One region of the Buttiauxella sp. 3AFRM03 genome, then DNA from elsewhere that is predicted to be linked to it. Evidence: predicted binding sites of a transcription regulator. Region 1 holds the regulator's gene; each other region holds the start of a gene.

Region 1 (7,648 bases):
TACTCACTTCGCCGGAAAGCTACCGATCCTCGGCGTTTGCCTTGGACACCAGGCGATTGCACAAGCATTTGGTGCAACCATTGTCCGTGCCGAAAAAGTGATGCACGGTAAAACCTCGGCTATCACCCATAACAATACTGGTGTTTTCAGCGGCCTGAACAACCCTCTGACCGTGACGCGTTATCACTCTTTGGTTATCGACCCGCCATCGTTACCTGAGTGTTTTGAAGTGACAGCGTGGACGGATAAACAAGAAATTATGGGTATTCGTCATCGCGAACTGGCGCTGGAGGGTGTGCAGTTTCACCCGGAAAGTATTCTCAGCGAGCAGGGGCATCAACTGTTAGCCAATTTCCTGAAGTATTGATTTTTTATTGCCAATAAATGATTTTTTATGCATATTTCATGATTATATTTTCACGTGTCTCTCATGAAGTTTTTATGCGTAAAAAGGGGATAGGCAATAAATGGCAACTGAACAATCCGCAATTACCCGCGCAACTTTCGATGAAGTGATTCTGCCGATTTATGCACCGGCTGAATTTATCCCGGTAAAAGGTCAGGGAAGCCGCGTTTGGGATCAACAAGGGAAAGAGTATGTTGATTTCGCGGGCGGCATCGCAGTCACGGCGCTGGGCCACTGCCATCCCACGCTTGTGGAAGCGTTAAAAAGCCAGGGCGAAAAGCTATGGCATACCAGCAATGTTTTCACCAACGAACCTGCGTTGCGCCTCGGGCGTAAGCTGATTGATGCCACTTTTGCTGAGCGCGTGCTGTTTATGAACTCCGGCACTGAAGCGAATGAAACCGCCTTTAAACTGGCGCGTTATTACGCTTCTACACGCCATAGCCCTTACAAAACCAAAATTATCGCCTTCCATAACGCCTTCCACGGTCGCTCGCTGTTTACCGTTTCTGTTGGTGGCCAGCCAAAATATTCCGACGGATTTGGCCCGAAACCCGCCGATATTATCCATGTCCCGTTTAACGATTTACATGCAGTAAAAGCGGTGATGGACGATCACACCTGCGCGGTGGTGGTGGAGCCAATTCAGGGCGAGGGCGGCGTAACGGCGGCGACACCAGAATTCCTGCAAGGCTTGCGTGCCTTGTGCGATGAGCACAAAGCGTTGTTGGTATTCGATGAAGTTCAGTGCGGCATGGGGCGTATCGGCGAGTTGTTCGCGTATATGCATTACGGCGTGACGCCAGATATTTTGACCAGCGCTAAAGCGCTCGGCGGCGGTTTCCCGGTAAGCGTTATGCTGACGACGCAGGAAATCGCTTCTGCATTCCATGTCGGCACCCACGGTTCCACTTACGGCGGAAACCCGCTGGCGTGTGCGGTGGCAGGGGCAGCATTTGATGTTATCAACACGCCGGAAGTGTTGAATGGCGTTACGGAAAAACGCCAGCTGTTCGTCAAGCATTTGCAGCACATTGACGAGCAGTTTGATGTGTTCAGCGATATTCGCGGTATGGGTTTGCTGATTGGCGCTGAGCTGAAACCGCAATACCAAGGCCGTGCACGTGAATTCCTGCATGCCGCTGCTCAGGAAGGGGTGATGGTGTTGAATGCCGGTCCTGATGTTATGCGCTTCGCGCCAGCCTTGATTGTTGAAAATGCCGATATTGATGAAGGTATGGCGCGCTTTGCAAAAGCAGTGGCGAAGATCGTTAACGGATAGTCGTTAATCCGACCGCCGCAAGCGGTTCAGCCAGATACCATGATGTGGCCGCTGACGCCATGCAACCGAAGAAATAGTGTGCATGGTGCTGAGGTGGCCCAAAATCCGCTGTAAATGTTGTTCCATCGTGCTCAATGGCCCACTCGGAAGCCCTTCCAGTGGGTCAAGAATATTCGCATCCTGGGTTTCGCCAGGCCCATCATATTGCAGCCGCTGCTGGCATCGTTGCAGCGCAATTTCACACGACTGCAAATAGCGCTGGGCTAAATCCGGTGTCAGCATGTTGTGCTCGCGCGCAAGCGTAGTCATGGCGTTGATGTGCTCGACAATAAACTGGCTGTGCGTCACCCACAATTTCATATCTGCCAGGTAATGCGAGTTAAAACCGGGTTCCTGCATCGCCTGATTCAGTGAGTTAAACAGCGCATTATGGGCTTGATTGACCTTCATTCGTTGCCAGGCTAGCGGCGTGGGTTCGGGATCGTTGCTCAGAATCAGGCGAATCGCGTCCTGGTCTTTTTCAAGCGCGTCGTGGGCGTTCTGGCGCAACAAACCGCTTTGCCACTGCGGCCACAGCCAAACCATGCCACCGAAGGCAATCAAACAGCCGAGCAGAGTATCAATCAAGCGCGGGACGATAAATTGCTCGGCGCTGAGTGTGAGCAGTTGCAGGGTATATACCGCCGTCACGGTAAAACCAATCGTCGCCCAGCCATAGCTCTGGCGAATAAACAAATAGCTGACCAGCGTAATGACCAGCATCGCGGCCAGGGCAATGCTTTGTGGGAAGTGAAAGTGCAGGGCGATACCCGCAATAGCCAGGCCAGCAATGGTCCCTGCCGAACGGTGAAGAATGCGCACCCGCGTGGCACCGTAGCCGTTTTGCGTAACGAACATCACCGTCATTAAAATCCAGTAGGGTTTCGGCAGATGTAAAAATGCCCCGAAAAGACTGGCGATGGTTAGCATTACGCCTAGTCGGGCGGCGTTGCGCAGGGCGGCAGATTTCAACGACAAATAGCTTTTCAGTGCTGCCCACAGCGGTAAACGGCGCTGCCGGTCTTCCATTAAATCACGGGCGTACAGAGGGCGTTGGATGCGCAGCACGCGGGCGATACGGCTGAAGTGATAATGACAAAACTGCCCAACCGGGTTGTCCGGATTCTGGCGAGCAATTTTCTCGAGGGCTTCAATTTGTTTCTCCATCGTAAAACGCTGTGGGTAACGATGGTAGAGAATGTCATCGGCCAATACGCGCAAGCGTGCCGCAATGGTCTGCGCATTCCAGCGAATAACCGCTTCTGCATGGCTTTTCGCGACAAGTTTTTGCACCTCGGCAGGCTGGTGCAAACTGACGGAGATGTGCTCCTGCAAATCTAACGCTATCTGAAAAGAGCGTAACAAATGTTTGTAACCGTTCTGCTGATTCGCCGACAGCATATGCAGCTGTTGGTAGCAGATGGTGATCAGGTCTACGGCTTTTTGCTGGCGAGCCAGCAGTGGAGGCAGCGCTGTTTCGGGATCAGCATGTTGTGTCAGCATGCCGTATTTGGCTTCACAGTACTCCGCCAATTGGCGATAGAGCAGGCTTAACGTTTCGCGCAGCGGCTGCTCACGCCACATCCAGAACCAAAACCAGTTAAAGACTCCGTACCAAATCGTGCCGGAGACATATAACACCATCGGCTTCCAGATAGGCATATTGCCGGCCATGCTTAGCGTAAAGATGGCCGCAATCAGCGATGCCGGAAGCAAACGTGCGTGCAGGGCGCTGATTTCAGCGGTGACGCCTAACAAGAGCGCCATCACCATAAGAATGATGGGCAATGGGACCGCGGTGTAGAGCAGCAAAAGCTGCATGATTAAACTGCTGGTCGCAAAAAGAGTGCCGCCAACAATCAGGCGTTTAAAAAAACGCTTATGGGGTGTATCCAGACCAGCAATGTTGCAACAAGCGGGCACTAACGAGAAAAGCAGACCTAACTGCAAATTCCCCAGTAGTAAACCGATCCCCACAGGAAGGCACAGCACCAGCGTTTGCCGCAGTGCATAGTTAACTTCAGGGTGATAGATTAATCTTCTCCACATATGCTTGTCATACTTTGTGTTGCAGGTGTTTGGATTTTAAAGACAAAAAAAGGCGTGTCCATAAAGCAACACGCCTTTTTTGAAACGGAAATTAACGAGTGCCGTAAACGACGATCGTTTTGCCGTGAGCGGAGATCAGGTTCTGATCTTCCAGCATTTTCAAGATACGACCGACAGTTTCACGAGAACAACCGACGATCTGACCAATTTCCTGACGGGTAATTTTAATCTGCATACCGTCTGGGTGAGTCATTGCATCAGGCTGTTTTGCCAGGTTCAACAGTGTCTGCGCGATACGACCAGTCACATCGAGGAATGCCAGGTTACCGACTTTCTCAGAAGTGACTTGCAGACGACGAGCCATCTGGGAAGAAAGACGCATCAGAATGTCTGGGTTTACCTGGATCAGCTGGCGGAATTTTTTATAGGAAATTTCAGCCACTTCACAGGCAGATTTAGCACGGACCCAGGCACTACGTTCCTGGCCTTCTTCGAACAGCCCTAACTCACCAATAAAGTCGCCCTGATTCAGATAGGAGAGGATCATTTCCTTGCCCTCTTCATCTTTGATCAGAACAGCTACAGAGCCCTTGACGATGTAATACAGCGTCTCTGCTTTTTCACCCTGGTGGATCAGTGTGCTCTTCGATGGATACTTATGAATGTGGCAATGGGACAAGAACCATTCGAGAGTCGGGTCTGTTTGCGGTTTGCCAAGCACCATGCGCGGTTATCCTCTGTTTATAACTGGCTACCAACGACAGGACGCTAAACATCCTGTCTGGCGTTGCAAGTATTAGAATATTCCCCACTTTGGGGAGATGGCATGCAAGTCATTCTTGCTGCCTGTAATTAGTGACGTCCTTTGCATCTATGCATTACGTCAATGTATCAATGTAGCATCCGGATTGTTTTAGCATAGCTTTTGGCAGGTGTCTCCTATTGTCTCGTTTCAGCATGACGTAGGTCGCCTTCCGTTGCCAGTTTTGCTGCATCCGCGTACTCTGGAAGGTAATTTTTTCAATGGGAGAAGCAACATGCAGGCACGTGTGAAATGGGTTGAAGGGTTAACTTTCCTTGGTGAATCCGCTTCAGGACACCAGATTCTGATGGACGGTAATTCTGGCGATAAAGCACCGAGCCCGATGGAAATGGTACTGATGGCTGCCGGGGGTTGCAGTGCAATCGACGTGGTTTCTATTTTGCAAAAAGGCCGCTACGACGTCACCGACTGCGAAGTGAAATTGACCTCTGAGCGTCGCGAAGAAGCTCCTCGTCTTTTTACTCACATCAACCTGCATTTCATCGTGACAGGCAAAGAGCTAAAAGATAACGCGGTTTCCCGCGCGGTTGATTTATCTGCTGAGAAGTATTGCTCTGTTGCACTGATGCTGGAAAAAGCCGTAAATATCACGCACAGCTACGAAGTCATTGAAGGCTAGTGTGCAAAACAGGGCGGTTACTCGCCGCCCTGATTATTGATATTTCGTCCTTCCGCCAGACGCTTCACTAACGGCGTCATGATCAATTCCATCGCCAGCCCCATTTTGCCGCCCGGTACCACTATTGTATTGATGTGGGAAATGAATGAGCCTTGCAACATGGCGAGCAAGTAGGGGAAATCGATGTCATCCAACCCGCGAAAATGAATCACCACAAAACTTTCATCCAGCGATGGAATTCCGCGTGCAGCAAACGGGTTAGAGGTATCGACAGTCGGGACACGCTGGAAGTTAATGTGCGTGCGTGAAAATTGTGGCGTGATGTAATTGATGTAGTCGTCCATTGAGCGCACCACTGAATCCATCACCGCTTCCCGGGAATGCCCACGTTCGCTGGTATCACGCACCAGTTTTTGAATCCATTCCAGGTTGACAATCGGCACTACGCCAACCAGCAAGTCGACGGCATTCGCCACATCGTGCTGTGGGGTGACGACTCCACCGTGCAATCCTTCATAGAACAACACATCGGTCGGTTCAGGCAGCGATTGCCACGGTGTAAACGTCCCAGGAATTTGGTTCCAGGGGACGGCTTCGTCATAGGTATGAAGATACTTACGCGATTTACCTTGCCCGGTTTTTCCGTACTCGATAAACGTTTGTTCCAGCAGGCCGAAGTCATTCGCTTCCGGACCGAAGTAACTGATATGGCGGCCTAAGTCGCGTGCTTTACGAATAGCCATATCCATTTCAGGACGCGTGAAACGATGGAAGCTGTCACCTTCAACTTCGGCAGCGCGCAGGTTGAGTTGCTGGAATATTTTGCGGAAGGCAAGGCTGGTGGTGGTCGTTCCCGCGCCGCTGGAACCTGTTACGGCAATAACCGGATGTTTGGCTGACATAAGGCAACAACTCCATGGGTAATCACAAGTGTGTGTTCGTAAGGGCTGGCCCTCACCCTAACCCTCTCCCCCTGGAGAGGAGACTGTCCGGATTTCGCTTTGGTTCTTCCCCTTCTCCCTCAGGGATAGGGCCAGGGTGAGGGTGGTTTTACTATGCAGTATAGAATAAACGCTTAGCCGCGAAGCTGCCCGCGAGCCATGATATTCACCGTTTCGTGAAGCTCCGACCATACCAGCACAGCCTCGCCACTTTGTAGCTGGCGCTTAACATCGGCCACTTTTTGCTCCAGCGAACGCTCTTGTTCACCATAATCGGTACCTTCACGTAATACAAAGGATTCAATCAGATTATCAAGCGTTTCGGGGGGGAGATCTTGCCAGGGAATCATCATAATGACGGGTCCAAAAATTTAGACAACCACTGCGGGATGCGTTGCTCGAGCCACATTTCCGGACGCCGTAGCGTGCCACCAACAAATCCAACATGCCCACCATAGCGCGTCAGTTGATACTCAATATTGGCAGGCAGTATCGCTGTGTCGGGGATCACATGGTGATCCATAAACGGGTCATCTTTAGCGTGAATGATTAACGTCGGCGTTTTGATTTGCGGCAGCAACGGCATGGCGCTGCATTGACGATAGTAGTCGATAGCATCTGCAAAGCCATGAATCTTCGAGGTGATCAAATCGTCAAACTCACGCAGACGACGCACTCCTTTAAGCTGGCGCATATCTACCGGGAGTGTACCCGGATAGCTTCTGAGTTTACGTGCCGCATTTTTCTTCAGCAGATTCAACAGATAATGTTGGTAAACGCGCGAGAAACCTTTCTCGATATGCTTGCTACAATGCTCCAGCATTAGCGGGGCAGAAACCACCACACCGGCCTGTAGCGTACAATCTGCGCCTTGTTTTGCCATTAAACAGGCGAGCATGTTACCGCCGAGAGAAAACCCGACCGCCGCCGTGGGGGCTTTACCGTAACGTGTAGAGAGCCAGTTGAGGAAATAGCTGCCATCTTCGGTTTCGCCGGAGTGATAGATGCGTTTCATGCGATTCGGCACGCCGCTACAGCCACGGAAGTGCATCACCACACCCAACCAGCCTTGCTTACGCGCGGCATCAATTAACCCATGTGCATACGGGCTGTGCAGGCTTCCTTCAAGACCATGAAAAACGACTAACCGTGGTTTATGCGTTGCCTGGCGTGGGTCTTCACTCCATGCAAGATCAACAAAATCCCCATCCGGCATATCCAGACGCTGCCAGTGAGGTTTGAAATTGAGGCGGCGGCGAATTAAGCGTGGGAGCATGGTTTGCAGGTGCGGATTACTGACACCCTTTAACGGACGAAATTGTTCATCGTCTACGTGATTAAAATTCAATGCTGCGGGACTTGTCGTGGCCATATCACACTGTTAGTTTCATTTAGTTTGCTAATTAACTTACCGGGTGCGGATCACCCATTTCATGGAAACGCTTTTCTTCTCAATGCTTGGTTTTTTGTGGGTCGCGGCGATTACACC
Region 2 (7,648 bases), 1.2 Mb from region 1:
GTTTATATGTGCAATCACTTCATTTTTGTGGGGAAATGTAAAGGTTAAATATTAGCCTTTTTTGATGGCGAGATGAAAAATCATCAGAGTTCATTCCATTCTCTGATGATTGGGATTCATTCGTGTTTTTCAGATGTTAATTATTTGTATTGGAGCGTTCCGGTAAATAGCGATCCAACAGACTAATTAACCCGTCGCTTATTGTGGTTAATAGCACCCATGGCAAACAAACAAGCGCAATAGAGAGCGAGCCTACGAAGATATCAGTAAACCAATGTGCGCCAATCATCATGCGTGGCATCATGAAAATCAGGAAAATAATAACGGCAATACCAAACGCTTTTTTGCCGAAATAGCGCAGCATGAAGCCAGTGAAAATCAGCAACATTAACCCGTGGTCGCCAGGGAAACTGTCTTTGGAAGCATCCTTCGTCGGGAAATGCAGCAATTCACTGACGCGATAAATATCGGTGAAATACAGCGAAGGGCTGACGTGAGATTCCGGAATCAAATGGCCGAGCTGATTAATAATCACTGCGCAAAATAGCATCACAATCCCCATGATGAACATGCGGCGGCGACCGGTGGCTGATTCTTTACGCCAGAAGCTGAAAAACAGTGAACCCATCGCTAATAACGAAATACCATCAAACACCCGATTATTGGTCACAGCAACAAGTAACAAAAAGGTATGGCTCTTAACCAGCGCCTGGTTAAAGAAATGGAAAATGTTTGAATCGATTACGAACCAATAGCCGTGGCTTGGGGGTAGATACCAACTAAAAAATAGGGCTAAACCCAGCGCGTTCAGCGCCAGGATTACTGATAATCGAAGATTTTTCATACAATATCACGAGGCATTTTAACAAAGGGCGAAAGGGTAGACTTACAAACTTAAACGTAACTTCAACAGGGAAGTTTGCAGTGCGTTCCAGTCAACTTCACCGCTATGAATTAACTCGATGCGGCTGTCCGGTGGTGCGACATTTTGCGTTTCAATATGGAAATCAAGTCCCTGGCGGTTAATGCGCACCAGACCTTCCGCAATTCGCAGCACACCTTTCACGCGGTCGACGGGGGCAAGTCTGGTCCATTCCAGAATCCCGACAGTGTCAAAAAGTGTATCGGCATCAAAAATCCAACCGCAACCAACATAACCCTGGCCACTATTAATGCTGCGTTGCCAGCGTTGATGCTCCGGCAGGCTTAACGCGGCAAGCCCCTTTGATGCGGCGTGGCTGTGACTGTGTTCAGGGCTGGAAGGAAGCTCGCGGAGATTTATACGTGGTCTATCGAGAAGACGGATGTCGATGTTGCCGTTACTCGCTGCAATAATTTCACGCCCCGCAGCTTCGCGCTGTTGCCATTCGGCCAATGCATTGCGGCTTTCATCGCAGGCCCGGTCTTCTTTATTGGCAATAATAATATCGGCGGCAGCCAGCTGATCGCGGAAGTTATCATTATTAATTGCGCGTTCATCAAGCAATTGGCGAGGATCCAGCAAGCAGAGCGTGGCGTTGAGCTCTATCCACGGTTGGTAAACTTCAGCGGTCAGCATATCAAGGATTTGTTTGGGATGCCCGAGGCCGGTTGGTTCAATCAGCAAACGGTCGGGTTTACCCTGGCGTAGCAACGTGTTCAGGCCAACTTGCATTGGCAAACCATTCACGCAACACATACAACCGCCGGGGATTTCTTTCAACAATGCGCCACTGTCAGCTAACAATGCACCATCGATGCCGACTTCGCCAAATTCGTTCACCAGCACAGCCCATTTTTCATGCTCAGGTTTATTGGCCAGCAAATGCAGAATGGTGGTGGTTTTACCGCTACCGAGAAAGCCGGTAATAAGGTTGGTTTTAGTCACAGGTGCTCCGGACAGGTTTAGTAAACCTTACGTGATTGAATGATCACAATCCTGAACAATATTGATGAAAAAAGGAAGACTGAACGCGCCTCGCTTCCTTGTTCAGCGCGTTTAAGGGCATAGATCGTTAAATTAATCGACCAGTTTTGCTACTGCTTCGCGCGCGCCGAGGTTGCATAATTCGCTCCACGCAATTTGGATACGGGCAACAAATTGTTCATCAACAGGCAGGTCGCTACCAAAGATTTCATGCAGGTTGAGTAGGGCGAGTACCCGTTCTTCAGCAGTGCTGCCTTCAACCAGCATTTTTATTTTTCCGGCCAGCGGATCACGAATATCAATCTCATTGCCAGCGTCATCAGTGCCGCTGACATAACGCATCCAGCCTGCGATGCCCAGTGCAAGACAAGGCCATTCATCACCTTGCTGGAGATGCCAGCGCACACTTTCCAGCATACGTTGCGGCAGTTTCTGGCTACCGTCCATCGCGATTTGCCACGTGCGATGTTTCAGCGCCGGGTTTTCGAAACGGTCGAGTAACTTATGTGCATACTGCTGCAAATCGACACCAGTCACGCGCAGTGTCGGCGCTTGTTCCTGCATCATTAAGCGATGCGCAGCCAGGCGGAAATTGTTATCAGCCATACAATCATTGACGTGCTGATAGCCCGCCAGATAGCCGAGATACGCGAGGAAAGAGTGGCTGCCGTTAAGCATGCGCAGCTTCATTTGTTCCCATGGCATCACGTCGTCGACCATCTCAACACCCACTTCTTCCCATGCCGGGCGGCCAGCGACAAAGTTATCTTCAATCACCCACTGGATAAACGGTTCGCCTGAAATCGCGCACGGATCTTCTACGCCTAAGGCATCGGTGATTTCTTGCAGTGATTCCGGCGTTGCCGCAGGGACAATTCTGTCGACCATGGTGCTTGGGAAGGTCACGTGCTCACGGATCCAGTCGGCTAACTCCTGGCTGCGCGTTTCTGCCATGCCAATAACCGCGTTGCGAACGACATGGCCGTTGTCGGGAATGTTGTCGCAGGAAAGTACGGTAAAGGGACACAACCCGCGCTCGCGACGGCGATTAAGTGCTTCCACCAGAATGCCTGGTGCAGAATGGGGCTCGGCAGGATTTTGCAAATCGTGAATAATTCGTTCGTTACTATTGTCGAGTTTTCCGGTCGCCGGGTCGATGCAATAACCCTTTTCAGTCACAGTCAGGGAAACAATCGCCACCTGCGGTTCGCAGAACTTCTCAATGATTGCATCAAGGCCATCAAGTTTTGCGTTCAGGCACTCATTCACCGCACCAATAATAATTGCCTGGTTACCGTCACGGCCTTTTTCCAGCACGGTATATAAATGATCCTGGGCCCGCAGCGCGCTCATCAGTTTGTCGCCACTGAACAAGCTAATTTCACAAATGCCCCAATCGCCCGCCAATTTATTGAGTACCCGATCGGTTAACAACGCCTGGTGTGCACGATGAAATGCGCCAAAACCAAAATGGACGATGCGGGTTTTTAACGCTTTGCGATCATAGCGTGGCTGCTGAACGCTGGCGGGGAGCGTGACCGAAGCAATTGTATTCATAATTGTAAATCCTGATTAACGAATTAGTAACATTGCGCAGTCTAAAGTTATATGACAACAAATTAAATTGGTGTGCTGGCTTTATCCCTTTAATGTGAGCTGGATCAACCAATATCACCGCAAAAATTGACCGAAAAGAAGAATCCGGTATGGTAGTAGTCAATACAGCATTTATAATTGGTATGACAACTTAACTGAGGAACTGTCGATGGAACAAACATGGCGTTGGTATGGCCCAAAAGACCCGGTATCTCTGGATGATGTGCGTCAAGCGGGCGCGACCGGTGTCGTTACTGCTCTGCATCACATCCCAAATGGCGAAGTGTGGCCGGTTGCTGACATTAAAGAGCGTCAAGCCGTGTTGGCAGCGAAAGGGCTGACCTGGTCTGTAGTAGAAAGTATCCCGGTGCACGAAGAAATTAAAACTCACTCCGGTGACTACGATAAGCATATCGCAAACTACCAACAAAGCATTCGTAACCTGGCAGAATGTGGCATCGACACCGTGTGCTACAACTTCATGCCAATTCTGGACTGGACGCGCACCGACCTGGAATATGAATTGCCAGATGGCTCAAAAGCCCTGCGTTTTGACCAGATTGCCTTTGCGGCATTTGAGCTGCACATCCTGAAGCGCAAAGGCGCTGAAGCGGATTACAGCGAAGAAGAGCAGCGTCAGGCGCTGGACTACTTCAACAATATGTCTGATGCCGAAAAAGAAAAACTGACCCGCAATATCATTGCCGGTTTACCCGGTGCGGAAGAGGGTTACACCCTGGACCAATTCCGTGCGCGTCTGGCGGAATATGACGGCATCAGCAAAGATCAATTACGCGAAAACATGGCGTACTTCCTGCGTGCGATTGTTGCCGTAGCAGAAGAAGTTGGCGTGCGTCTGGCAGTTCACCCGGACGATCCACCGCGTCCAATTCTTGGCTTGCCGCGTATCGTTTCTACCATTGAAGATATGCAGTGGCTGAAAGAAACCGTCAACAGCATTTATAACGGCTTCACCATGTGTACCGGTTCTTATGGCGTTCGCGCTGATAACGACCTGGTGCGGATGATTGAAACCTTCGGCGATCGCATTCACTTTACCCATCTGCGCGCAACTTGCCGCGAAGATAACCCGAAAACCTTCCATGAAGGCGCGCACCTGCAAGGTGATGTGAACATGGTTGCGGTGGTGAAAGCGATTCTGACTGAAGAACAGCGTCGTAAAAATGCCGGTGATGTGCGTCCGATCCCAATGCGTCCGGATCACGGCCACCAGATGCTTGACGACCTGCACAAGAAAACCAACCCTGGTTATTCAGCAATTGGCCGCCTGAAAGGTCTGGCTGAAGTACGCGGTGTGGAACTGGCTCTGAAACAGACCCTGTTCCCGGACTTGCTGAAGTAAGCTAAAAATTCCCTGATTGTCTCCTTCTCCCTCAGGGTGAAGGTCGGGATGAGGGGGTTTTACAGACATAAAAAAACGCGCCAATTGGCGCGTTTTTGCATTCTAAACAGCAATTAATCTGCACGACCCATAGAACGCTTTTCAGCGATATGGATGCGGATCTTTTCACCGGTCACCATATATTCTGGAACCTGAATCACCAGGCCAGTCGACATCGTTGCGGGCTTGGTACGGGAGCTTGCTGACGCGCCTTTGATGCCTGGTGCGGTTTCAACAATTTCCAGATCCACAGTCTGTGGTAGTTCAAGTGCCAGCAGTTGGCCATCCCAGGTCAGAACCTGCATGTCTGGCATGCCGCCTTCTGGAATGAACTGCAACTCGTCTTCAATCTGATCTTTAGAGAAGATATACGGGGTGTAATCTTCTTTATCCATGAACACGTATTCGTTGCCATCGATGTAAGAGAAATCAACGTAACGGCGGGTCAGGGTAATGGTGTCGACGATATCGTCACCTTTAAAGCGTTCTTCAACTTTCTGGCCAGTACGGACATCAGAAAAACGCATTTTATAGAGGGTTGCAGCGCCACGTGCGCTCGGTGCCTGAATATCAATATCTTTAACAATCAGCAGTTTGCCGTTGTAATTCAGTACCATACCTTTTTTGACTTCGTTAGCTCTTGCCATCGATGTTTCCTGTAAAAAATTGAGAGTCGAAAATATTGCGACAAATTACTCGCGGGGCGAGTTTCAGGCAAGCGGATTCACTGCTGAAAGCCGATAAATGCACATAGTAAAGCCACGTGACTACTGCTACAGTCCAGATCCTTGTCAGCCCACCGGAGCATTGCAGATGGACTGTCGTCCCGATTGCGGCGCATGTTGTACCGCGCCTTCCGTATCAAGCCCAATCCCTGGCATGCCGCATGGCAAGCCGGCCAATACATCCTGCATTCAACTTGGCGCTGACATGCGTTGTAAAATTTTTCTTTCTCCGCTCAGGCCGAAGGTCTGCGCCAGTCTGCAAGCCACGCGTGAAATGTGTGGCACCACGCGCCAGCAAGCCATGGATTATCTGATATATCTCGAAGCGGCGACGGCCCCTTAACGGCCCATATCCTGGCCGTTTATTCTACCATAACCAGAATAGGGTCAAATATTTAACATGTTGATCATGATATAAATTCCTTGCCTTTGCCTGTCTGAATCTATCAGCAGGAATCAATCATTGGGAAAAGGAAATACCATGAGTAAAAATCTACTGTTATGGCTGGTCAGCCTGATGGCAGTGCTGCCTCTGCAGGCCGCTGAAATCCCACCAGGAACCGTGCTCTCCCCCCAGCAAATTTTCCGCTATAACAATCACAGCGATCCGAACAGCATTGATCCGCAAAAAGTGGAGGAAAATACTGCCGCGCAGGTGGCACTGGATCTTTTTGAAGGGCTGATATGGCTGGATGGCGAAGGGAATCCCCAACCCGCGCAGGCACAGAGTTGGCAAAAAAGTGACGATGGAAAAACTTACATTTTCAGCTTACGTCCTGGACTAACGTGGTCAGACGGATCGGCGCTGACGGCGCAAGATTTTGTCACCGGCTGGCAGCGGGCAGTTGACCCGGCGATTGCCAGCCCCTTTGCTGACTATTTAGCCGCGGCACACGTTGTTAATGCCCAACAGATTGTCAGCGGAAAACTCGCTCCTCAGGAACTGGGTATCCGTGCTGTGGACCAACATACGCTGGAGATCAAGCTCGACCAGGCTACACCATGGTTTATTTCCATGCTGGCATGGCCCACGACATTCCCGGTACCGCACCGCCAGGTGGCGCAGTATGGTGACCGTTGGACGCGGCCAGAGAATATTGTGACCAACGGGGCGTTCGTGTTGGAGCGCTGGATAGTGAATGAGAAAATTATCGCGAAACGTAATCCACATTACTGGAATAATCAGAAAACAGTGCTGGAGCAGGTTGAGTATCTGGTCATCGACAATGCTGTTTCAGGTTATAACCGCTACCGGGCTGGGGATGTTGATTTAACCTGGGTTCCCGCCCAGCAAATCTCTGCGATTCAACGACAAACGCCACAAGAGTTGCTGACTCTTCCACGCCTGAATACCGAGTTTTACACCTTCAATACCATGAAAGCACCGTTTAACGATGTGCGAGTCCGCCGTGCGTTATACCTGACAGCAGACCGGGAGCTGATTGCTGAAAAAGTGCTAGGTCTGCGCGTGCCTGCTACAACTTTGACGCCTGCTCAGGTCGCGGATTTCATGCCTCCTGAATTACCCGATCTGTCGCAACCCATGCGAACGCGTATCGCCGAGGCACAAGCGTTGTTAAAGGAGGCTGGATATGATGCAGAGCATCCACTGTCGTTTGAGATTTTTTACAACAAATACGATCTGCATGAAAAAACGGCGATAGCGTTGGCTTCAATTTGGCAGAAAAATCTACGAGCTAACGTCACTCTGCGTAACATGGAGTGGAAAACCTATCTCGATTCCCGGCGGAGCGGGGATTTTATGTTATCGCGTCAGTCCTGGGATGCTACTTATAACGAACCTTCTACCTTTTTGAATACGCTACTGGCAAACAACCCTGAAAATGTCGGGCACTGGCAGGATGCTCAGTATAATCAACTGATTACGCAGGCTGCCAGCAGCACTGATGCCAAAAAACGCAACGAGTTGTACGCCGAAGCCGAACGCAGAATCAATCAACAAGCTCCGCTTATCCCGCTGTATTATCAGCCAATGATCAAAGTGCTAAAGCCTTATGT
Region 3 (7,648 bases), 450 kb from region 1:
CAGAGACATCACATCGCGCAGGCCGAGGTTAAAGCCTTGCCCGGCAATCGGATGTAGCGTTTGCGCAGCATTGCCCACTAGCGCAACGCGGTGAGAAACCGACTGCGTCGCCGTGGTCAGTGCCAGTGGATATTGCGCCCGTACGCCTGCATGTGTGATTCGCCCAAGCCGCCAGCCAAATGCGCGTTGCAGTTCATTACAAAATTGCTCGTCATCCCAGCGGGCAATTTCAGACTGTGCGGATAATGGATGACACCACACCAGAGAACAACGTCCGTCGGACATCGGTAACATCGCCAGCGGGCCGTGCTCGGTAAAACGCTCAAACGCGCGCCCGTTGTGCGGTTGTGAAGTGGTGATGTTGGCAATCACCGCAACCTGATGGTAATCCTGTTGCTGCCAGGTAATGCCAGATTGCGCGGCGAGCGGCGAGCGAGAGCCATCCGCCGCCACCAGCAATTTACCTTCAATACGCTCACCGTTATCCAACTGGACGCTGACTTTATCGGTTTCACGGGTGAACGAGGCAACGCGCTGCGGGCAATGTAATGTCACACCCGGTGCTTTGCGCAGTAAAGCGAACAAACGCAGCCCGACATCATGCAGTTCCACGACTTGCCCTAGTGCCGGAATCTGATAATCCTGCGCATCCAGCGTGACGAAACCGGCATGGCCGCGATCGCTGACATGAACCGTGGTAATCGGGGTTGCACAGTCTTTGATGGCAGGCCACACGCCGATACGCGTCAATTGCTGGCAAGTCCCCTGCGCAATCGCGATAGCTCGCGCATCAAAACCAGGATGTGCCGCAGATTCCGGGGCCACCGCTTCAATTAAATGAACCGGCAACTTACCGTGAGTTAAACGGGAAATAGCCAGCGCCAGCGTCGCCCCAGCCATGCCTCCGCCGACAATAATCACGCTCATGAGTGACGCGCCGCCGCCATTAACGCTTCGATGTCGTCTGCCGACTTCACTACGCTGGCTGTCAGGTTTTCATTGCCGGTGGCGGTGATGAGGATATCGTCTTCAATACGAATCCCAATACCGCGGTACTCGGCGGGAACATCTGCATCAGGCGCGATATACAAACCAGGCTCCACGGTAATCACCATTCCAGGCTCAAGCTTGCGTGAACGATCCGCGCCATAAACGCCGACGTCGTGAACATCCAGCCCTAACCAATGGCTCAGACCATGCATAAAGAACGGACGGTGCGCGTTTTCGGCGATCAACTTATCTACGTCGCCGTGGAGAATGCCGAGCTTGACCAGGCCCGTCACCATAATGCGAATCACTTGCGCGGTGACTTCCTGCATTGAGGTGCCTGGACGGTAGAGTTGCAGAGAGGTTTCGAGGGATTCGAGCACGATGTCGTAAATCGCCCGCTGCGGTGCGCTAAATTTACCGTTCACCGGGAAGGTACGCGTGATATCGCCCGCATAGCCGTGGTATTCGCAACCGGCATCGATCAACACCAAATCACCATCGCGCATTTGGCTCTCGTTTTCGGTGTAATGCAGAATGCAGGCATTTTCACCGCTGCCAACAATGGTGTTGTAAGACGGGAAGCGCGCACCGTGGCGGTTAAATTCGTGAAGGATTTCACCTTCGAGCTGATATTCAAACATCCCTGGACGGCATTTTTCCATCGCTCGGGTATGCCCAAGTGCGGTGATTTCACCGGCACGACGCATCAGCGCAATTTCTTCTTCCGACTTAAACAGACGCTGTTCGTGAACCCACGGACGCCAGTCAGTTAAGGTAGCCGGAGCGGTGAGATTCTGGCGAGAGCCGCGGCGTAGTTTATCGAGTGCAGCAAAAACGATGGTGTCAGCCCAGGCATATTCGCCCTGCGCGTGGTAAACCACATCGAGGCCATTAAGCAGTTGGTGCAACTGTTCGCCGATTTCGGAGAACGCCAGCGCACGGTCAACGCCCAGTTTTTCTGGTGCGGCTTCCTGGCCCAGACGGCGACCAAACCATATTTCAGCGGTTTTATCGCGCAGGCGGTTAAACAGAACGCTGTGGTTGTGGGTTTCGTCGCTTTTAATCAACACCAATACCGCTTCAGGTTCGTTAAAACCGGTGAAGTACCAGAAATCGCTATTCTGGCGATACGGGTATTCGCTGTCGGCACTGCGTGTTACCTCGGGAGCGGCAAAGATGAGCGCGGCGCTTGCCGGAGCCATTTTGGCCAACAACGCCTGGCGGCGCCGGAGAAATTCGTGCTGATTCATCACACCTCCTGAAGCTTATTATTTTTAGTGTAGCGTTGGTTTTTGCACTTCTGGCGCGGTCGGAACCGGGCGGGTAAAGGTGTCGTGACACAGCAATGCCGCCACGCGCACGTACTCGACGATCTCTTCGAGCGACATTTCCAGCTCTTCTTGATCTTCGTCTTCGTCGTAACCCAATTGCGCGATGTTACGCAAATCGTCGATAGCTTCACCGGTTTCACCGGTCACTTTATCGAGCTTAGGTTGCGTGACACCCAGGCCAAGTAAGAAATGGTTTACCCACCCCGCCAGCGCATCAGCTCGCTGGAATACCGTTACGTCGTCGCCATCTGGCAGGTAAAGCTGGAACAGAAAACCGTCATCTTCAAGCGAATCACCGGTTGCACCATGCATCTGGCGCAGAGTATCCGCAAGGTTTTGGCTGAAGGCCAGGCCTTCGTTTGTCAGGTCATGAAGCAGCGGTTGCCAGCTGGTGTCTTGATTACCACCGCATAGCATACCGCTGATTAAGCCGTGCATTTCTGAAGGCGTCATACCGACACCTTGTTGGTTCAATAGTTGGCCGACTAAGTCGTAGTCAGGCATAGTGTTCTGTATAGACATGCGCATTCGCCATCGTTGGCTGTGAGAGTTCATGTTATGCTACCACCAGGGACCCCAAGGCACCAGAAAAGGGCTTGTATCTTCATTTCGGGATAGCTATAGTGACGCCCCTTTCGTAGCCTGGCACAGGTTAGCGAGAGGCAGGCGAGTTAACAGCAGGAAGGTGGCATGTCTGCACAACCAGTCGATATCCAAATTTTCGGTCGTTCATTGCGCGTGAATTGTCCGCCTGAACAACAGGATGCACTGAATCTTGCGGCTCAAGAGCTTGATCAGCGGTTGCAAGATTTAAAAGTTCGCACTAGAGTCACAAATACTGAGCAGTTAGTTTTCATCGCAGCATTGAACATTTGCTACGAATTGGCTCAGGAAAAATCGAAAACCCGCGACTACGCTTCTAACATGGAAGAACGTATTCGGATGTTACAGCAGACCATCGAACAAGCGTTGCTTGAGCAAGGTCGCATAACTGAAAGACAGGGTCCAAATTTTGAATAACACTTCACGGTTACCTATGGTAGAGTAACTTTGAAGACCAAATTTCTCTGAGATGTTTGCATGCGGGCCAGTCCCCTGAGCCGATATTTCATACCACAAGAATGTGGTGCTCCAGATTCTGTGAGCATGCTCGGTCCGTCCGAGAAGCCTGATGATTCTGACGCTGCATTCACCTTGAACCAAGGGTTCAAGGGTTACAGCCTGCGGCGGCATCTCGGAGATTCCCTCTTTCTACCAACCAGTCATCGCTATGACGAAAATTCAGCTAATTCCATCGCTTCGACAAGAAATCAGACAACACATTCGGCAACGACGCCGTGCGCTTACCCCCACTGAACAACAACACTTTGCTCATCTTGCAGCCGAACGAATGCTGGCATATCAGCCGGTAACCGATGCCGGTACCGTCGCCCTGTTTTTGTCATTTGATGGCGAACTGGACACCACACCACTCATCCGTGCGTTATGGCGAGCAGGAAAATCGGTCTATCTACCGGTGCTTCATCCATTCAGCAAAGGCAATCTGTTGTTTTTGCGCTATAGCGAAAATAGCCATTTGGTGATGAATCGCCTGAAAATTCTTGAGCCGAAGCTTGATGTCCGTGATGTATTGCCGCTGGATAAACTGGATGTGCTGATTACGCCATTAGTCGCGTTTGATGAGCAAGGACAAAGGCTGGGAATGGGCGGTGGTTTCTACGACAGGACGTTGCAAAACTGGCAGCAGCATGGTTTGTGGCCGGTTGGGCTGGCACATGATTGCCAGCATGTTCCGGCCTTACCCGCTGAAGAGTGGGATATTCCCTTGCCCACAGTGGTGACGCCATCGCGAGTTTGGGAATGGTAGCGTCAGGCGATACGCAGCTTGAGCAGTTGTTTGGTATGCCAGTATTGCAATATCAAGACCGTGGTCAGTGCGCCAAGAAGCGCACAAAACATATCTGATTGCGTGTCCCAAATATCACCCTGAGTCCCCAAAAACTCGTCAGCCCCCTGCCCCAATGCCAGCGCTGCCGCCCATTCAATCAGTTCATATACGGCACTGATGGCGAGTGCTATGCAACACACCAGAAACGCGACCATTTTGCGCCCATGAACATAGCCACCACGAATCAAAATCTCACGTGCCGCCAGCGCAGGAACTAGCCCCTGGAAAAAATGGCCAAGTTTGTCATAGGGATTACGACTCAGACCCAACCACTCCTGAACCTCAAAACCCATCGGCACTTTGGCGTAGGTGTATAAACCGCCAACCATCAAAATAATGGCATGCAGGAAAATCAAAAAATAGAGCAATGGCGTAAGGGGAAAACGCGAGTGGGTCGCTAAAAGCAGAGGAACAATGATAATGACTGGAGTCACTTCCATCAGCCAGGTGAGCCGATCCGTAGTGCTAAACCCCGTATAGATGAGAATCAGCAGAAGTATAAAGGCACCGGATTTTAAGAATGTACTGGTCATGTAGCTTCGCCGTATGACTAAAAGCTTAACTATCAGTGGGACACGCGAAAAAAACAACTCTGGAAACGGATTTTAAGAGTCAAGTGGGGAGCCAGATTAGCTCCCCAATTATTTAATTAGTACAGCAGACGGGCGCGGATAGTCCCCGGAATCGCCTTCATCGATTTCAGCGCAGCTTCAGCAACATCTTCTTCGGCATCGACATCAATAACCACATAGCCCATCTGCGGAGTGGTTTGCAGATACTGAGCGGCGATGTTGATACCCTGCTCGGCAAAAATCTGGTTCAGCGCGGTCAAAATCCCCGGGCGGTTTTCGTGAATGTGCAGTAAACGGCTGGTGCTGCCACCGTGTAACGGCAGAGAAACTTCCGGGAAATTCACCGCAGAGAGTGTAGAACCGTTATCGGAATATTTAGCCAGTTTGCCAGCCACTTCCAGACCGATGTTTTCCTGTGCTTCCTGAGTCGAGCCGCCAATGTGCGGAGTCAGGATCACGTTATCAAACTCACACAGTGGCGAAGTGAATGGATCGCTGTTAGTTGCCGGTTCAGTCGGGAATACGTCGATTGCAGCACCTGCCAGATGCTTACGCGCCAGCGAATCACACAATGCAGGAATATCAACAACCGTGCCACGTGCGCAGTTGATCAGCAGTGCGCCCGGCTTCATCAGCGCCAGTTCGTTGACGCCAATCATGTTCTTGGTAGAGGCATTTTCAGGCACATGCAGACTCACCACATCGCTCATGTTGAGCAGGTCAGAAAGATGCTGAACCTGAGTCGCGTTACCCAGCGTCAGTTTGTTTTCGATATCGTAGAAGTAAACGTGCATACCCAGCGCTTCAGCCAGAATCCCCAACTGAGTCCCGATATGGCCGTAACCAATAATGCCGAGTTTTTTACCGCGTGCTTCATAAGAGCCAACCGCCAGTTTATTCCACACACCACGGTGTGCTTTGGCGTTAGCTTCCGGAACGCCACGCAGCAGTAATAGCAGTTGGCCGATAACCAGTTCTGCTACAGAACGCGTGTTAGAGAATGGGGCATTAAACACCGGAACGCCACGTTTAGCGGCAGCATCCAGGTCGACCTGGTTTGTACCAATACAGAAGCAGCCGACAGCCACCAGCCTTTCAGCCACGGCCAGAACATCTTCAGTTAAGTTGGTACGGGAACGCAGACCGATGAAATGCGCATCACGGATCGACTCTTTCAGGGCATCGCTGTCCAGCGCGCCTTTATGGTATTCGATGTTGGTATAGCCTGCTGCGCGAAGGTTATCCACGGCTTTCTGGTGTACACCTTCCACCAGCAGGAATTTAATCTTGTCTTTATCCAGTGATACTTTTGCCATTTCCCGACCCTATTTTTAGTACTGATGTTGTGCTGTGTGATAAGACACCCTTCTGCCAAAATATCAAAAAATACGGGCGGGGCAATATAAACGATTGCGCAGTCCGCAAAGCAAAAAAGGAATAAGCGGCATGGGGCAGCACAAAACTCTGAGTAGCAGAGAGAATCAGGAATGAACAGCAGGTGGTTGGCATGAATGTGACATATGTCACCAAATTTAGCGTTAGATTATTTTGTCATTTTTTATATGGATATGGGGCGTATATACCCAAAATAATTCGAGTTGTAGGTAGGCGGCAAGTGAGCAAATCCCGATGAGCTTACTCAGGTAAGTGATTCGGGTTTGTGAGTGCAGCCAACACCCCTGCAACTTGAAGTATGACGGGTATAAAACGCCCCCCAGATCATTTCACAATGGTTTTCACACCATCAGCAGTACCAATCAACGCAACATCCGCACCACGGTTAGCAAACAGCCCCACGGTGACCACGCCTGGCAAACCGTTAATCGCATTTTCGAGCGCGATAGGCTCAACGATGCTGAGGCCGTAAACATCAAGAATGATGTTGCCGTTATCGGTTACTACGCCCTGGCGGTATTCCGGGCGACCGCCCAGCTTGACCAGTGCGCGCGCCACGCAACTACGAGCCATTGGAATGACTTCCACTGGCAGTGGGAAGTTACCCAGGATGCCTACCTGCTTGGACGAATCGGCGATACAAATAAACTTTTCCGCGACAGACGCGATGATCTTTTCGCGGGTCAGTGCTGCACCGCCGCCTTTAATCATTTGCATCTGGCCGTTGATCTCATCTGCACCATCGACATAGATACCGAGGGTATCCACTTCGTTGAGATCGTAAACAGTGATACCAAGGCTTTTCAGTTTGGCGGTGGAAGCGTCGGAGCTAGAAACGGCACCATCAATCTGATGTTTGATAGTCCCAAGAGCATCAATAAAGTGTGCGGCGGTTGAGCCGGTACCCACACCGACGATAGTGCCTGGTTGCACGTATTGTAATGCTGCCCAGCCGACTGCTTTTTTCAGTTCATCCTGCGTCATGGTTAATTGCCTGTGCTGTGAAAACTGACGCGCATTATAGAGCAAGCCGCCAAAAAATGTCCTGCGATTGGCGCAGAACTCGGACGAACATTGCGGATTTGGTCTGGATCAGCGGCAAATTTATGTCATAGTGCAGCCATAACAAAAACAGGAGTCAGCAAACAACAATGAAACGCCCGGACTATAGAACGCTACAGGCGTTGGATGCCGTAATTCGTGAACGAGGGTTTGAGCGCGCCGCTCAAAAACTCTGTATTACTCAATCCGCCGTCTCGCAACGTATCAAGCAACTGGAAAATATGTTCGGCCAGCCATTGTTAGTACGCACTGTTCCGCCTCGTCCAACCGAGCAAGGGCAAAAGTTGCTGGCATTACTGCGTCAGGTCGAACTGCTTGAAGAAGAGTGGCTGGGCGATGAACAAACCGGT
Region 4 (7,648 bases), 2.1 Mb from region 1:
TCAAGCGTTTGGCATATTTGCTGGATTTACCCGCGAGTTGGTTTTCACTATCTGCCTGCTTACAGGACTGGTTTGCCACTGCCTTAACATCCGCATCGCTGAGTGTTGCGGCTTTGAAGGCCGACATTCCGGACGATGCCAGTTTATCGCCATTCATGTTCTTACACGCTACCAGAGACCCCGCCATTAACACTGCCAATACTACCTTTTTGAAAGTCTTCATAGTTATCTTCCGTTGATGAGCTATACATGAAATAAATCATCGATTTGTTGATCAAATCGGACGTGAGATTAACAGTGGTACAAGCGGGTGCAATGAAAGCGGAGGTACGAAAACGGAGTTGATCTTATGCAGGATATTGAGAATTTACTCCGGCACTCAACGTTACCGGAGCAAGTGGTGGTGCATTACTTGAGGGTGCTAATACGTGCTAACTGTTCGAAATAGTCCGGGAAAGTTTTTGCCGTACATTTCGGATCAAGGATGGTCACTGGAGTATCTGACAACGCCACCAGCGAGAAGCACATAGCCATACGGTGATCGTTATAAGTTCCAATTTCAGCAACTTGCAGCTGAGCTGGTGGAGTCACGGTAATGTAATCCTCCCCCTCTTCCACTATTGCGCCCACTTTACGCAGTTCAGTTGCCATAGCGCTCAAACGGTCAGTTTCTTTTACACGCCAGTTATAAATATTACGTAGAGTGGTCGTACCTTTGGCAAATAAAGCCGTAGTAGCGATAGTCATTGCTGCGTCTGGGATATGGTTCATATCCATATCAATGGCGTTTAATTCGCCGCGCTCGCAGGAGATGAAATCATCACCCCAGGTGACTTTCGCACCCATTTTTTCCAGCACATCGGCAAAACGGATATCGCCTTGAACGCTATTACGACCGATGCCCGTCACTTTTACCGTACCGCCTTTGATTGCACCAGCCGCAAGGAAGTAAGAAGCTGAAGAGGCATCGCCTTCCACCAAATAAGCCCCTGGAGAGGAGTACTGCTGGCTACTACGAATCACAAAACAGCGGTAGTCGCGGTTTTCTACATCCACACCAAAGGTTTTCATCAGATGTAAGGTGATGTCGATATACGGTTTCGATACCAGGTCACCTTTGATAGTGATTTCAGTGTCGTTTTCCGCCAACGGTGCCGTCATTAAAAGCGCGGTCAAAAACTGGCTGGAAACGCTGCCATCGACGGCAACCTGGCCACCGCTAAAACCACCACGCAAACGCAATGGCGGATAATTTTCTTGTTCCAGATAATCAATCTGAGCGCCGCCCTGACGTAAAGCATCAACCAAATGGCCAATCGGACGTTCTTTCATGCGTGGTTCACCGGTCAGCACGATGTTATTGCTACCCAGACACAGTGCCGCCGCCAGTGGGCGCATCGCCGTACCCGCATTCCCTAAGAACAGTTCCAGCTCGCCCGCGGCTTGCAATGGCCCACCCATGCCGGTCACTTCACAACGTGTACGATCGGCTGAAAGTGTATAACTTACTCCCAATGCTTTCAGTGCGTTGAGCATATGACGAACGTCATCGCTATCCAGCAAATTAGTCAGTTCAGTCGTGCCATGCGCCAGTGCTGCAAGCAGCAGAGCGCGATTAGAGACACTTTTTGAACCAGGAAGATTAATCGTGCCGTCGACCAATGCGATGGGTTGTAACGTCAGGGATTCCAGCATGGGGTAAATACTCTCAACTCAAACAGAATAAAAACCCCGCGAACCATGCCGCGGGGAGAATAACAACGAGCAGCAATTAACCGTGGCGACGCTCAAAGTCGATCATGAAGTTAGTTAACGCTTTAACACCTTCGAGTGGCATCGCATTGTAGATAGAAGCACGCATTCCGCCTACAACACGGTGGCCTTTCAATGCGTGTAGACCTGCAGTAAACGACTCTTCGAGGAAGAGCTTATCAAGCGCGCTATCAGCCAACTGGAATGGGACATTCATGCGCGAACGGTTGGCCGGAGCAACATCGTTACGGTAAAAATCGCTTTTATCAATCACACCGTATAACAGGCTCGCTTTCTCACGGTTAATTTTGTCCATGACTTCCACACCACCTTGTTCCTTCAGCCATTTAAAGACCAGACCAGAAAGATACCAGGCGAATGTTGGTGGGGTATTAAACATGGAGTCGTTTTCATTAAGCACGGTGTAGTCAAGAATTGACGGGCACGCTTTATGCGCCTTGCCGAGCAAATCTTCACGCACGATAACCAACGTCAAACCGGCTGGACCGATGTTTTTCTGAGCACCAGCGTAAATTACGCCGAAACGGCTAATGTCGAGCGAGTGCGACAAAATCGAGGATGAGAAATCGGCAACCACAACCTTATCGCCAAAGTCTGGCATTTCGTGAGTTGCGATGCCGTCGATGGTTTCATTCGGGCAATAGTGCAAGTAGGCACTATCTTCAGAAACCTGCCACTCGCTCATCGGTTTGAGCGCGCGCAGGCCATCAACTGTCACTTTCGCATCAATAACATTTGGCGTGCAGTATTTGTGCGCTTCTTTTACTGCACTACTCGCCCAATAGCCGCCATCAACATAGTCAGCGCTAGTTTTGTCACCCAGCAGGTTTAAAGGTACACCAGCGAATTGGCCGCGACCGCCACCGTGACAGAACAAAACTTTGTAGTTCGAGGGGATTTGCAGCAGAAAGCGAAAATCTTTTTCAGCTTCTTCAGCTACCTGAATAAACTCTTTACCACGGTGGCTAATCTCCATTACGGAGGTGCCTAAGCCTTGCCAGTCGCAGAGTTCACTTTGCGCACGACGAAGCACTTCAGCCGGTAGCATCGCCGGGCCGGAACTAAAATTGTATACCTGAGTCATTTCCCCTCACCACGCTAAGAGCAATAAGATTTTTTCACGGTATCGGTTTTATCATTCACTCGCGGAGGCTGCAATGGTTAATCAGGTGCGCTGCGGGAATGTGCGCAAAATCACACAACAGATTCATCTAATCGATGAATTAAACACCCGATAAATGCCCGTCAGGTCACTCGCGTGGCGGTACTGGCCTTAACCCAAACTTTATGAGCACAGCGCGGGCAAGCAATTTCATCATTTGCATTCAACGCCACGACTTCACTGCAATGGATACAGGCATAATCCGCATCTTCCGGCATTTTAATAAACCGTTCGCAGCAGTGCTCAGGCAAAATCGGTAAACCCGGCCTGACGAGTTTATCAGGAAAGAAATAGACGCTTATCTGGCCGTTGGTTTCAAGTATCGCCAGACGAACTTGCCCGAGATGCTCTACGCCCAGCAAGCGTAGCTCCATAAAAAACTCAAATTCAGTCATGTTTTGCGACTTCATTTTTTCCCAGGAAAACTCCCCCTCTTCGATAATGACGGAAGGTTTTCCTTCAAACAGGTTTTCAAGTTTTTCACTGTGGCTCATCAGCCACATCACCAGACGATAAAGCAGCCCCAATGTGACGAAAACAATCAACACAGGTAGCATCGGTACGTCATGATAAAACGCCACATCGCCTGCCGCCGAGCCAAGCGTTAAGATTATCAACACTTCAAACAACGACATCTGCCGAACGCCACGCCGCCCCGTTATCTTTAAAAACAGGAACACTAATATAAAGGTATAGAGGCTACGAAAAGCGACCTCCCAGAGAAAATCGAGTGGGACGTCGTTTAATGCCATACGTTGAAGATCAAAGCTCTTCATTTTTACCGCCATTACAGTGGGTTACTGACAGTAAGCATAGCCTGTTATGCTATCGCCGCCTGCTGGCTGCTGACAATGGTGTCAGTCGGCTAAAACCCGTATCATTGCGCGCTTTGCGTACGACAAAAGTGAAACCTCATGACTCAAACCTTTATTCCTGGCAAAGATGCCGCACTGGAAGATTCCATCGCTCGCTTCCAGACCAAGCTCGCCGATCTTGGCTTTAATATAGAAGAAGCTTCCTGGTTAAACCCTGTGCCAAACGTCTGGTCAGTGCATATCCGTGATAAAGACAGCGCGCTGTGCTTTACCAATGGTAAAGGCGCGACTAAAAAAGCCGCTTTGGCTTCAGCGCTGGGCGAATATTTCGAGCGTTTGTCGACTAACTATTTCTTTGCTGATTTCTGGTTAGGTAAAACCATCGCCAATGGCCCGTTTGTGCATTATCCAAACGAGAAGTGGTTCCCAATTCCTGAAGATGAGCAACTGCCGGAAGGCATTCTCGACGATCGTCTGCGCGCGTTTTACGATCCTGAGAACGAAGTCACCGCAGGTATGCTGATTGATCTGCAATCCGGCAATGAAGAGCGCGGCATCTGCGCACTGCCGTTTACCCGTCAATCCGATCAAGAAACCGTTTATATTCCGATGAACATCATCGGGAACTTGTATGTTTCTAATGGGATGTCTGCAGGGAACACCGCAAACGAAGCCCGTGTTCAGGGACTTTCAGAAGTTTTTGAGCGTTACATTAAAAATCGCATTATCGCGGAAAGCATTAGCCTGCCGGAAATCCCGCAGGAAGTGCTGGCTCGCTATCCTGGCGTGGTCGAATCAATCGCCACTCTGGAAGCTGAAGGATTCCCAATCTTCGCGTATGACGGTTCATTAGGTGGCAAATATCCGGTTATTTGCGTGGTGTTATTCAACCCAGCAAACGGCACGTGTTTTGCGTCGTTCGGTGCCCACCCTGATTTTGGTGTTGCGCTGGAACGTACCGTGACTGAACTGCTGCAGGGGCGTGGCCTTAAAGATCTGGATGTCTTCACTCCTCCGACCTTTGATGACGAAGAAGTTGCCGAGCATGCCAATCTCGAAACTCACTTTATCGACTCCAGCGGTCTGATCTCCTGGGATATGTTCAAGCAAGATGCCGACTATCCATTTGTTGACTGGAGCTTCTCTGGAACCACAGAAGAAGAATTTGCCACATTGATGGCAATCTTTAATGCAGAAGACCAGGAAGTTTATATCGCTGACTACCAGCATCTTGATGTTTACGCTTGCCGCATCATCGTTCCTGGTATGTCCGATATTTATCCTGCCGAAGATCTGCTGCTGGCTAACAACAGTATGGGCTATCACTTGCGTGACACCATTCTGTCATTACCAGGCAGTGAGTGGGAGAAGCAAGATTATCTCGATCTGATTTCTCAGTTAGATGAAGAAGGCCACGATGATTTCACCCGTGTCCGCGAGCTGCTTGGTCTGGCGACAGGTAAAGACAATGGCTGGTATACGCTGCGTATTGGTGAATTGAAAGCCATGCTGGCACTGGCTGGCGGTGACACCGAACAAGCGCTTATCTGGACGGAATGGACGATGGAATTCAACGCGTCTATTTTCAGCCCTGAGCGTGCGAACTACTATCGCTGCCTGCAAACCCTGCTGCTACTGGCGATGGAAGAAGACCGCCAACCGCTGCAATATCTGAATGCCTTCGTGCGTATGTACGGCGCAGAAACAGTAGAAGCGGCAAGTGCTGCTCTGAGTGGTGAAGCGCCATTCTATGGCCTGCAAGCTGTAGATAGCGATTTGAAAGCGTTCCCTGCCCATCAGGCGTTGTTAGCGGCGTATGAAAAACTGCAACGCGCAAAAGCGGCTTTCTGGAAATAAAGTAACAAAACTAAACTCAAAGGTGCGTAAACCATGATGTTTACGCTATATTACGGGGCGATTTTTATTGCCCCGTGTTTTTATTGGCAGCGTAATAATTTCATTTGTGACTCAATAGTTAAATATTGGTGAAATATTATTATATTAAACTACAAATAATGTTGCCAAATTATAGAAATACTCCATTCTAATTACCCCGACACAGGAGCGTTGAGGCTAAATATCAAATTACATTATAAATTTTAAACTTTATTTTTATCAAAAGTATCAATAACTTAAACTGAAAATCAGGTAAACACCTGCTTTTATCAGGCCTATAAGCTTGGCGAGATATGATCCATATCAAATTTTACTCTATAATGCTTTGTTAGTATCTCGTCGCCGAATTAAATAAGAGAGAGTTAGTGTGAAAGCTGACAACCCTTTTGATCTATTGCTCCCAGCCGCTATGGCGAAAGTCGCCGAAGACGCTGGCGTCTATAAAGCAACAAAGCACCCGCTGACCACGTTTTATTTAGCGATCACGGCGGGGATGTTCATCTCGATTGCCTTTGTCTTTTACATCACTGCGACCACCGGTACTTCGACCATTCCGTTTGGGATTGCGAAGCTGATTGGCGGTACTTGCTTCTCCTTAGGGCTTATCCTGTGCGTTGTCTGCGGTGCCGACCTCTTCACTTCTACCGTGTTGATTGTTGTTGCTAAAGCCAGTGGCCGTATCACCTGGGGTCAACTCGCGAAGAACTGGGTCAACGTTTACATCGGTAACCTGTTCGGTGCTTTGATGTTCGTGGTGTTGATTTGGTTGTCAGGTATGTACATGACAGCAAACGGTGCGTGGGGTCTGAATGTGCTTCAAACCGCAGACCATAAAATGCACCACACCTTTATTGAAGCTGTGTGCCTGGGTATTTTGGCTAACCTGATGGTCTGTCTGGCTGTCTGGATGAGCTACTCGGGTCGCAGTTTGATGGACAAGATGTTTGCTATGATTCTCCCGGTCGCCATGTTTGTTGCTAGTGGTTTTGAGCACAGTATCGCAAACATGTTCTTGATCCCTTTGGGTATCGTAGTACGCAACTTTGCAAGCCCGGAATTCTGGACCGCAGTTGGGTCGTCTCCGGACAATTTCACTCACTTGACCGTATTGAACTTCATCACAGATAACCTGATCCCAGTGACTATTGGGAACATTATCGGTGGCGGCGTACTGGTTGGGTTGACGTACTGGGTAATTTATCTACGCGGTGGTGATAAGCACTAAGTGCTAGCCGTCGTGTAGGGAATAAGAAATCCACATTAGAAGGTAGGTGTTAAATGTCCGAGCTTAATGAGAAGTTAGCCACAGCCTGGGAAGGTTTTGCCAAAGGTGACTGGCAGAATGAAGTCAACGTGCGTGACTTTATTCAGAAAAACTACACCCCTTACGAGGGTGACGAGTCCTTCCTGGCAGGTGCTACTGAAGCAACTACCACATTGTGGGACAACGTCATGGAAGGCGTTAAACAGGAAAACCGCACTCACGCGCCTGTTGACTTCGATACTGACCTCGCTTCCACCATCACCTCTCATGATGCTGGTTACATCAACAAGTCCCTCGAAACTATCGTTGGCCTGCAGACTGATGCTCCACTGAAACGTGCAATTATTCCGTTTGGTGGCATCAAAATGGTTGAAGGTTCTTGCAAAGTATACGGTCGTGAACTTGACCCAATGCTTAAGAAGATCTTCACCGAATACCGCAAAACCCACAACCAGGGTGTGTTTGACGTTTATACCAAAGACATCCTGAACTGCCGTAAATCAGGCGTAATCACCGGTCTGCCGGATGCTTATGGCCGTGGTCGTATCATCGGTGATTACCGTCGCGTAGCACTGTACGGCATCGACTTCCTGATGAAAGACAAATTCGCTCAGTTCAACTCTCTGCAGAGCAAACTGGAAAACGGCGAAGACCTGGAAGCAACAATTCGTCTGCGTGAAGAAATCTCCGAGCAACACCGTGCTCTGGGCCAGATCAAAGAAATGGCTGCTAAATATG

The links. The regulator CRP, encoded in region 1, controls carbon source genes, mostly activating them, when cyclic AMP is high. The targets are predictions, from matches to a motif close to ATGTGANNNNNNTCACAT.
Region 2: a site for CRP is predicted at 3,556-3,573, ahead of D8682_RS23080 (mannitol dehydrogenase family protein). Genes of this name have one in related genera too.
Region 3: a site for CRP is predicted at 6,353-6,370, ahead of serA (phosphoglycerate dehydrogenase). Genes of this name have one in related genera too.
Region 4: a site for CRP is predicted at 2,956-2,973, ahead of serC (3-phosphoserine/phosphohydroxythreonine transaminase). Genes of this name have one in related genera too.

The regions. Positions count from the first base shown of each region.
Region 1 covers NZ_CP033076.1:3,397,445-3,405,092, forward strand. Annotated here, with positions in the region: gene pabA (aminodeoxychorismate synthase component 2) at 1-367, shown strand, start outside; gene D8682_RS17215 (aspartate aminotransferase family protein) at 468-1,688, shown strand; gene D8682_RS17220 (YccS/YhfK family putative transporter) at 1,692-3,776, opposite strand; gene crp (cAMP-activated global transcriptional regulator CRP) at 3,868-4,500, opposite strand; gene D8682_RS17230 (OsmC family protein) at 4,814-5,218, shown strand; gene D8682_RS17235 (phosphoribulokinase) at 5,236-6,120, opposite strand; gene D8682_RS17240 (YheU family protein) at 6,294-6,512, opposite strand; gene D8682_RS17245 (hydrolase) at 6,509-7,531, opposite strand; gene D8682_RS17250 (LysE family translocator) at 7,593-7,648, shown strand, end outside.
Region 2 covers NZ_CP033076.1:4,625,834-4,633,481, forward strand. Annotated here, with positions in the region: gene D8682_RS23070 (phosphatase PAP2 family protein) at 137-844, opposite strand; gene D8682_RS23075 (GTP-binding protein) at 887-1,867, opposite strand; gene D8682_RS23080 (mannitol dehydrogenase family protein) at 2,000-3,463, opposite strand; gene uxuA (mannonate dehydratase) at 3,672-4,865, shown strand; gene yeiP (elongation factor P-like protein YeiP) at 4,979-5,551, opposite strand; gene D8682_RS23095 (YkgJ family cysteine cluster protein) at 5,718-5,972, shown strand; gene D8682_RS23100 (ABC transporter substrate-binding protein) at 6,111-7,648, shown strand, end outside.
Region 3 covers NZ_CP033076.1:3,843,367-3,851,014, reverse strand. Annotated here, with positions in the region: gene ubiH (2-octaprenyl-6-methoxyphenyl hydroxylase) at 1-927, opposite strand, end outside; gene pepP (Xaa-Pro aminopeptidase) at 924-2,240, opposite strand; gene D8682_RS19485 (YecA family protein) at 2,265-2,843, opposite strand; gene zapA (cell division protein ZapA) at 3,012-3,341, shown strand; RNA gene ssrS (6S RNA) at 3,383-3,566, shown strand; gene D8682_RS19470 (5-formyltetrahydrofolate cyclo-ligase) at 3,592-4,188, shown strand; gene D8682_RS19465 (DUF2238 domain-containing protein) at 4,191-4,802, opposite strand; gene serA (phosphoglycerate dehydrogenase) at 4,919-6,157, opposite strand; gene rpiA (ribose-5-phosphate isomerase RpiA) at 6,561-7,220, opposite strand; gene argP (DNA-binding transcriptional regulator ArgP) at 7,388-7,648, shown strand, end outside.
Region 4 covers NZ_CP033076.1:1,281,407-1,289,054, forward strand. Annotated here, with positions in the region: gene D8682_RS07615 (M48 family metallopeptidase) at 1-223, opposite strand, end outside; gene aroA (3-phosphoshikimate 1-carboxyvinyltransferase) at 409-1,692, opposite strand; gene serC (3-phosphoserine/phosphohydroxythreonine transaminase) at 1,772-2,857, opposite strand; gene D8682_RS07630 (DUF421 domain-containing protein) at 3,019-3,711, opposite strand; gene ycaO (30S ribosomal protein S12 methylthiotransferase accessory factor YcaO) at 3,850-5,607, shown strand; gene focA (formate transporter FocA) at 6,014-6,871, shown strand; gene pflB (formate C-acetyltransferase) at 6,925-7,648, shown strand, end outside.